4 regions of the Streptomyces sp. NPDC049954 genome follow, and region 3 is predicted to be linked to each of the others. Evidence: riboswitches for the same ligand, from Rfam matches in the RefSeq annotation. Region 3 holds a riboswitch; each other region holds the start of a gene.
What was found. Region 3 has a riboswitch for thiamine pyrophosphate ahead of thiO (glycine oxidase ThiO). Riboswitches for the same ligand answer to the same signal wherever they lie in the genome.
Positions count from the first base shown of each region.

Region 1: another riboswitch for thiamine pyrophosphate. It lies ahead of AB0J21_RS31630 (thiamine ABC transporter substrate-binding protein); the one in region 3 lies ahead of thiO (glycine oxidase ThiO).
Region 2: another riboswitch for thiamine pyrophosphate. It lies ahead of AB0J21_RS01355 (cytosine permease); the one in region 3 lies ahead of thiO (glycine oxidase ThiO).
Region 4: another riboswitch for thiamine pyrophosphate. It lies ahead of thiC (phosphomethylpyrimidine synthase ThiC); the one in region 3 lies ahead of thiO (glycine oxidase ThiO).

Region 1 is NZ_JBFALS010000021.1:83,654-85,850, forward strand. Features, by position in the region: gene rlmN (23S rRNA (adenine(2503)-C(2))-methyltransferase RlmN) at 1-741, shown strand, start outside; TPP riboswitch at 844-971, shown strand; gene AB0J21_RS31630 (thiamine ABC transporter substrate-binding protein) at 1,054-2,142, shown strand.
Region 2 is NZ_JBFALS010000001.1:316,123-318,319, forward strand. Features, by position in the region: gene AB0J21_RS01350 (glutamate--cysteine ligase) at 1-314, opposite strand, end outside; TPP riboswitch at 760-854, shown strand; gene AB0J21_RS01355 (cytosine permease) at 846-2,197, shown strand, end outside.
Region 3 is NZ_JBFALS010000005.1:342,696-344,892, reverse strand. Features, by position in the region: gene thiO (glycine oxidase ThiO) at 1-1,098, opposite strand, end outside; TPP riboswitch at 1,096-1,208, opposite strand; gene AB0J21_RS13435 (FAD-dependent oxidoreductase) at 1,328-2,197, shown strand, end outside.
Region 4 is NZ_JBFALS010000018.1:52,622-54,818, forward strand. Features, by position in the region: gene AB0J21_RS30105 (YibE/F family protein) at 1-1,163, opposite strand, end outside; TPP riboswitch at 1,236-1,384, shown strand; gene thiC (phosphomethylpyrimidine synthase ThiC) at 1,377-2,197, shown strand, end outside.

The DNA.
Region 1 (2,197 bases), on a different contig from region 3:
ATCTCCTCGCAGGCCGGCTGCGGCATGAACTGCCCGTTCTGCGCGACGGGGCAGGCCGGTCTCGACCGCAACCTCTCGACCGCCGAGATCGTGCACCAGATCGTCGACGGCATGCGGGCCCTGCGCGACGGGGAGATCCCCGGGGGCGTCGCCCGTCTCTCGAACATCGTCTTCATGGGGATGGGCGAGCCGCTCGCCAACTACAACCGTGTGGTCGGCGCCATCCGTCGTCTCACCGATCCGGAGCCCGACGGTCTCGGGCTGTCGCAGCGTGGCATCACCGTGTCCACCGTCGGCCTCGTCCCGGCCATGCACCGGTTCGCCGACGAGGGCTTCAAGTGCCGGCTCGCCGTATCGCTGCACGCCCCCGACGACGAACTGCGCGACACCCTCGTCCCCGTCAACACGCGCTGGAAGGTGCGGGAGGTGCTGGACGCCGCGTGGGAGTACGCGGAGAAGTCGGGGCGGCGCGTGTCCATTGAGTACGCGCTCATCCGCGACATCAACGACCAGGCGTGGCGCGGGGACCTGTTGGGCCGTCTCCTCAAGAACAAGCGCGTCCACGTCAACCTCATCCCGCTCAACCCCACCCCGGGTTCCAAGTGGACCGCGTCACGCCCCGAGGACGAGCGGGCTTTCGTCGAAGCCATCGCCGCCCACGGTGTGCCGGTGACGGTGCGCGACACGAGGGGGCAGGAGATCGACGGGGCGTGCGGCCAGCTCGCGGCCGCGGAACGGTGACCTGCGCCACCGGATGCTCCCAGCGGTAGGGTGGCTGCGTACATTCGTTCCGTACTCGTCCGTCTGAGCGGCGTCGTGGGTACGGGGCGGAGACAACTTCACACATTCCGACAGGGGAGCGCCACAGCGCTGAGAGTGCGGCACCACGTCCCGTCACGGGGCGACCAGGTCGCAGACCCTCTGAACCTCGCCCGGGTCATTCCGGGTAGGAAGTTCGGTCATCACTCATGCTGTTGCGCCATGCCCACCTTCCGGCCGGGAGGTGGGCATGGCCGCGTCTTCTCCTGGTCACCCAGGAGGAATTCAGTGCGCATCACGATCACGAAAAGGATTGCCGCGAGCGTCGCGGCCACGGGCCTCGGCATCGGCGCCCTCGCGGGCTGCGGCTCGGACGGGGGCAACGGGGACGACAAGGCGAAGGACAAGACCGTCACGCTGGTCACTCACGACTCCTTCGCCGCGTCCAAGAGCGTCCTCGCGGCCTTCCAGCAGAAGACCGGCTACACGGTGAAGGTCCTCAAGAGCGGCGACGCCGGCCAGGCCGTGAACCAGGCGGTGCTCACCAAGGGCAATCCGCAGGGTGACGTCTTCTTCGGCGTCGACAACACGCTGCTGTCCCGCGCCCTCGACAACGGGCTGTTCCAGCCCTACGAGGCCAAGGGACTGAACCGCATCGGGACCGACGTCCAGCTTGACGGGGCAAGGCACCGCGTGACTCCCGTAGACACCGGCGACATCTGCGTGAACTACGACAAGAAGTACTTCGCGCAGAAGAAGCTCGCCCCACCCCGCAGCTTCGCCGATCTTATGAAGCCGCAGTACAAGAATCTTCTGGTCACCGAGAACGCCGCGACGTCCTCGCCCGGCCTCGGCTTCCTGCTCGGTACGACGGCGCAATACGGCGACGACGGATGGCAGGGGTACTGGCGCAAGCTGAGGTCGAACGGCGTCAAGGTCGTCGACAGCTGGGAGCAGGCGTACAACGAGGAGTTCTCCGGTTCGGCCGGAGGCAGGAAGGCCGGTGGCGACCGTCCGCTCGTGGTCTCCTACGCCTCCAGCCCGCCCGTGGAGGTCCTGTACGCCGACCCCCGGCCGAAGGACGCGCCCACCGGTGTGGCGTCGGGGACCTGCTTCCGGCAGATCGAGTTCGCAGGGCTCCTCGACGGTGCGGCGAACGAGGAGGGTGGCAAAGCACTGATCGACTTCCTGATCAGCGGCAGGTTCCAGGCGGACATGCCGCTCAAGATGTTCGTGAACCCTGTGGTGAAGGGCACCGAACTGCCGGAGCTGTTCTCCAAGTACGACGGGACGGCGCAGGGCGCGCACACCGTCGCGCCCGAGGCGATCGCTGAACACCGTGAGGCGTGGATCAAGTCGTGGACCTCACTCGTCGTCAAGTGACCGGCTCGACGGGCCCCGGGGGCACGGAGGCGGATACCGCGTGCTCCGACGGTGC
Region 2 (2,197 bases), on a different contig from region 3:
GGGGCGGGGCGCGGGGAGGTGCCGTTGGCCAGTACGCGGGCCCCGGCCTTCTCGGCGGCCTCCACCAGGCGGGCCCGGGCCGCGGCGGTCTCGGCGCCCAGAGAGCGCAGATCCGGGCAGACCGGGGTGGTCGTCTCGATCATGCTGGTCAGCAGTTCGCGCTGCGGGGCGGTGGCCGCCTCGTCGGGGTGCAGTCTGCGGTGGGCGGTGAGCAGGTCGGCGGCGCCCTCGACCGGGACGAGGGTGTCCGGGTCCACGAGGAGGAACTCCTCCTCGACCCCTAGGGTCGGCGGCGCGTCGGCCGGGGCGCTCATCGCGGGCCGCCCGGGTGGCGGTGGAGCATGAACACTTCTTCACTGATCATGCGTGGTCCTCCGGGTGGGGAGCGGGTGGACGGGCCCGGGCGCGGGGCGCCGGGGCTGGGGGCGGGTTGCGGTCGCTGAACGGGACTGCGGTGCGGGCAGGGCGTACGCGGGGACGGTGCGGGGCGGCGGCCTCGTGCCGGTGTTCCGGGCCGGCTTCGTGCCGGGGGCCCGGGCGGCGCGGACAGTGCCTTCCACTGTCCCGCGCGCCGTGCGTGCGGGACAGAGCGCATCCCGGGCGCCCCGGCGCACGGAATCCTCACCTCCGGGCACCGGGTGCACGACCGGAAATCGCGTAGCGGCAGGGGCCGCGAGGCCGTGTCCGGGGTGGTCACGACGCCCCGGCCGTCCCACCCGTCCCACCGGCGGCCGTGGGTCAGGCGTTACGCTTGCCCGCGTACCGGACACGGGGTGCCCCGCTCGGGGGCTGAGATCACACCCGTCGAACCTGAACCAGCTCGTACTGGCGGAGGGATGTCTTTCATGTCGTTGCCGCACGTCTCCGACGGCTCCTCGCAGCAGCACACCACCGCGGAACGCTCCGTCTTCGACGGCCGGATGCCCTCCGCGCCGGGCGATCTGCGGATGGAGGCGCGCGGGATCACGCCGGTCCCCGAATCGCACCGCTACGGCGGGCCCGGCCGGCTGTTCACCGTGTGGTTCGCGCCCAATCTGACGATGACCGGGGTGTTCACCGGCACGCTGGGCGCGGTGCTCGGCCTCGACGTCGCCACCGCGCTGGCCGCCGTCGTGTTCGGCACCCTGCTCGGCGCGGTGCCCGCGGCCTGGCTCGGGACCTGGGGCAGCCGGACCGGGGCGGGTCAACTCCCCTTGTCGACGCTGGCCTTCGGGAAGGCGGTCGCCCTGCCCGGGATACTCCAGTGGCTGTCCTCGGTGGCCTGGGACGCCCTGATCGGCCTGTTCGGCGGTGACGCGCTCGCGCGGCTGCTGGGCTGGCCGTTCTGGATCGGGGTGCTGGTCATGATGGCGGGCCAGGGACTGGTCGGGGCGCTCGGGTACGAGGCGATCCACCGCCTCCAGAGAGTCATGTCCTTCGCGCTCGCGGTGGCCTTCGTGGTGCTCGCGGTGAAGCTGCTCGACGGGGCCGATCCGGTGACCACGAGCGGCGTGCACGGCATGGACCGCTTCGGGGCGATCGTGCTCACCTCGACGGTCGCGCTGAGCCTGTCCCTGTCCTGGGCGCCGTACGCGAGCGACTTCAGCCGCTACCTTCCGCGCGAGACCTCCCGGCCGCGCATGTTCTGGTTCACGCTGCTCGGGATCGGGCTGTCCTTCGTCGCGGTGCAGTCGCTCGGGCTGTGGGGTGCCTCGGTGTTCACCGACCAGACCGCGAAGGGCGTGGACGAACTGCTGGGCGGCGGCGCGCTCAGCGCTTTCGGGCTGCTCGCGGTGGCGCTCGCCGCGCTGTGCAGCAACGCGATGAACGACTACAGCGGTTCCCTCGCCCTCCAGACGGTGGGGGTGCGCATCCCGCGCCCGCTCGCGGCGGTCCTCGCGGCGGCGCTCGGGTTCCCGCTGGTGCTGTGGATGCACGCGGCGGACACGGCGGCCCGCTTCCAGAACGTCCTGCTGTTCGTCGGGTACTGGATTCCCGGCTTCGTCGCCGTCGTGGCCGTCGACTGGCTCGTCCGGGCGCGGGAACGCGGCGGCGCCCCGGTGGACCTGGCGGCCGAGACGGCGCGTCCGCAGCCGTCCTGGCCGGCCCCGCTGGCCTTCGTCGTGGCCTTCGCCGCCGCCGTCCCCTTCATGAACACCTCGCTGTACGTCGGTCCCGTCGCCGAGGCGCTGCACGGTGCGGACCTCGCCTACTACGT
Region 3 (2,197 bases):
GGTCTCCGGGGTGAGCAGGACCCCGTTGCGGTGGTGCCCGGTCGCGAGGTGCAGTCCGGGCAGCGCGGTCGGGCCGAGCAGCGGGGCGTTGTCGGGGGAGGCGGGCCGCAGCCCCGCGCGCATCTCGGCGAGCGGCAGTTCGGTCAGCCCCGGCACCAGCTCATGGGCGTCCCGCAGCAGTTCGTACACGCCGCCCGCCGTGACCGTCGTGTCGAAACCCTGTTCCTCGCTGGTCGCGCCGACCACGAGTTCGCCGTTCTCACGCGGGACCAGGTAGACGCTGCCGCCGCGCACCACCGCACGCACGGTCCGGCTCAGGAACGGCGCGTACCGGGCCGGGACGGTCAGCCGCAGCACCTGGCCCTTGACGGGGCGCACGGGCACGGCGACCTCCGGCGGCACCCCGTCGAGCCCGCCGCTCTCGCAGCCCGCGGCGAGCACCGTCTGCTCCGCCGTCAGCAGCCCGCCGCCGGACAGGGCCACGCCACGCGCCCGGCCGTCCCCGACGAGCAGCCGGACGGCGCGCTCCCGGCGGAAGGCGACCCCGGCGCGCGCGCACGCGACGAGGAGCGCCGAGGCGAGCCGGCGCGGATCGATCTGGTGGTCGCCCGCGACGCGCAGCCCGCCGCGCACCCCCGGGGCGAGCATCGGTTCGAGGCGGCGGCACTCCCGCCCGCTCAGCCACTGCGAGTCGAGCCCGCACCGCTCGTGCAGCGCGTGCAACTCGCGCAGCTGGGCCCGGTCGTCGCCGTCCAGCGCGACCGCGAGCGTCCCGCACTCCCGGTACCCGAGGTCCTGCCCGCTCGCCTCGGTCAGCTCCGCCACGAAGGCCGGATAGCGGCGCGCCGAGGCGAGGTTCAGCGCGAGCAGGGTCTCCTCGCCGTAGTGCAGTTCGGTGACGGCCGCGAGCATCCCGGCCGCGACCTGCGCCGCACCGCCCCCGGGCCACGGATCGGCCACGGCCACCCGCAGCCCGTGCCGCGCGGCCCGCCACGCCGTGACGAGGCCGATGATCCCGCCGCCGACGACGAGCACGTCCACCGGCGCCCCCGAGGACTGCCCGGAGGGCGGAGCGGGAGCGGTGGACGGTGGAGGCATGGGCACGATGCCCCTCCCTTCGCCGGAATGACCCGGATCAGGTTCGGACGGTCGGAGGCCGCTCCAGCCTCCCTCTCAGCCCGGTCGTCCGGGCTCCCGCGGTGTCCCCGTCACCCTAGACCCGCCCGCGGGGCCCCGGTAGGCCCGGCCCCGCGGGCGGTCACGCTGTGGGGGAGATCTCCCGCCCGCTCCCCGCCGCCGCCCCCGGTGCCCGTCCTACAGTGACCGGGTGAGTGAGCAGAGGCAGCACGAGGCGGACAGACGCACGGTGGTCGTCGGGGCGGGCATGGCCGGGGTGCAGACCGCCGTGGCCCTGCGCGAACAGGGATACGCGGGGCGGATCCTGCTCCTGGGAGCGGAGACGCACGCCCCCTACGACCGCCCTCCGCTGTCCAAGGCCGTCCTGCTCGGCACCGCCGAGGACTCCGCGTTCGACGTCGACTTCGCCGCCCTCGGCGTCGAACTGCGCCTGGGCGTCGAGGTCCTCGGACTGCGCGCCGCAGACCACGAGCTGGACACCTCCCACGGGCCGCTCGCCTACGACACCCTCGTCCTCGCCACCGGCGCCCAGCCGATACGGCTGCCCGGCACCACCGGTCTGCCCGGCGTGCACCTGCTGCGCACCCTCGACGACGTACGCCGCCTGCGCCCGGTGCTCGCCGCCCGGCACACCGTCGTCGTGGTCGGCGCCGGCTGGATCGGCGCCGAGTTCACGACCGCCGCACGCGAGGCGGGCTGCGCCGTGACCGTCGTCGAGGCCGCCGGACGCCCGCTCGCCGGCACCCTGCCCGCCGAGGTCGCCGCCCCGATGGCCGACTGGTACGCGCGGGCCGGGGCCGTCCTGCGCACCGGCGTCCGGGTCGAGGCGGTCGAGGACGGCGCGGTCGTCCTGGAAGGCGGCGAACGCCTGCCCGCCGACGCCGTCGTCGTCGGCGTCGGGGCCCGGCCCGCGACCGGCTGGCTCGCCGGCTCCGGCGTCGACCTCGCCCCCGACGGCTCCGTCCTCGCCGACGAGCACCTGCGCACCTCGGTGCCCGGGGTGTACGCGGTCGGGGACTGCGCCTCCTTCCCCTCCCGCCGCTACGGGCGCCGCCTCCTC
Region 4 (2,197 bases), on a different contig from region 3:
GTGCCGACGTCGCTCTGAGCCAGCGAGAAGAGCAGGAGCAGCGGCAGAGAGGCTCCCGCGTACGCCAGCACCAGCGTGTTGACCACGGAGGCGATGTGGTCCCTCCCGATCCGGATACCGGCGCGGTACAGAGCACGTCGGCTTATCGTCGGGTCGGCCTGCCTCAGCTCCCAGACGGCCGAGGTCTGCGTGACCGTCACGTCGTCCAGCACGCCGAGCGAACCGATGATGACGCCGGCCAGCAGGAGCCCGCTCATGTCGATCTGGGGATAGAGGCCGTGGACGAGCCCGGTGTTGTCGTCGGTGTTGCCGGTCAACGCCGCCCACCCGATGAAGAGCGAGCCGAGCAGGCCGATGAGCAACAGAGACACCAGGGTGCCGAGGACGGCCACCGAGGTGCGGGCCGTCAGCCCGTGGCAGAGGTAGAGCGCGAGCAACATGATGGCACTCGCCCCCACGACCGCCACCACCAGGGGATTCGACCCCTGCAACACCGCGGGCAGAATGAAGAAGGTGAGCACGAGGAAGCTCACGGCGAGCGCCACGAGCGCCATGACCCCCCGCAGTCGGCCGACGGCGACCACCGCCAGCGCGAAGATCCCGGCAAGCAGCAGCATCGGCAGCTTTCGGCCGACATCGGTGACGGAGTACTGGAGTTCACGGGGCGCGTCCGGCGCGTAGGCCAGAACGACTTCCTGGCCTACGTGCAGTCGGCGTGGGGAGTCGGGCTGGACCAGCTCGTTGAAGGTCCGCCCGTGATCCTTGCCCTCGGTGACCTCGACCTTCGCCTGTTCGCAGACACCGTCCGCGTGCCCGCCGTTGCCCGGTACTGCCCCCGACGAGCCCTCGGAGGGCCCGGCCGTCCCGGAACCCGTGCCCGACGCACCGTTCGACGCCGTCCCGTCCTTGCAGCCGATGTGCGTGATCCCGACGACCTTGCCGGCCACGGTCTGCCGGTCGAAGCCCACGCCTGAACGCCCGTGCTCGGGCGGCTCGCCGGGCCACAGCGTCACGAGCCCCAGGACCACGGCAGCGGTGAACGGCACGAGCACGGCGGCGATGACCGTGCGCAGTCTCCTTGAGCCCGGCGCCGCCGGGCCGTGGTGATGGCTGTGGCCGTGGGAGGAGTCGTGGCCGAGATCGGTGGGGGGTCGTGTCGTCACCGCCCGATCATCGCAAGAACGGCACACGCCCTCTGTTCAGCACGCCCGGGAGGGCGTTAGCGTGAAGCCGCGATATGTACACGCGGGAGCTCGGAGCACCGGGCTGAGAGGACGCTGAACTCCGTACGGCCGGGACCCCGGCGAGAAGTGCGGGAAGGCTGCGTCGACCGCCGAACCTGTTACCGGGTAATGCCGGCGTAGGGAGTAGGTCTCATGACCACATCGGACGCGCACACCCCTGCCTCCGCGAAGGAGAGGCCCGCGAGCGAACAGCCGAGGCCCCCGCAGAGTGAACGCACCATCGGCTGGCACAAGGCGTACGTCGAGGGCTCACGCCCCGACCTGCGGGTGCCGGTGCGGGCCGTGCACCTGACCAACGGCCGTACCGTGACCTTGTACGACACCTCGGGCCCGTACACCGACCCGACCGCGAGCACCGACGTACGCGGTGGGCTCGCACCGCTCAGGGAGAACTGGATCGCAGGCCGCGGCGACACCGAGACGTACGCGGGGCGGCCGGTGCGACCGGAGGACGACGGGCTCAAGCACACTTCCCCCCGGGGTGGGCTCCGCAACCTCGATGCGGTCTTTCCCGGGCGCCCCCGGCAGCCGCGCCGGGGCAGGGGCGGACGCGCCGTCACACAACTCGCCTACGCCAGGCGGGGGGAGATCACCCCGGAGATGGAGTTCGTCGCGCTGCGCGAGAACCTCGAACCCGAGGTCGTCCGGGCCGAGCTGGCCGCCGGGCGTGCTGTGCTGCCGGCGAACGTCAACCATCCCGAGACCGAGCCGATGATCATCGGGAAGCGGTTCCTGGTCAAGGTCAACGCCAACATCGGCAACTCCGCGGTGACCTCCTCGATCGAGGAGGAGGTGGAGAAGATGACGTGGGCGACCCGTTGGGGTGCCGACACCGTCATGGACCTCTCCACCGGACGGAACATCCACACCACGAGGGAATGGGTGCTGCGTAATGCGCCGGTCCCCATCGGCACGGTGCCCCTCTACCAGGCGCTGGAAAAGGTCGACGGCAA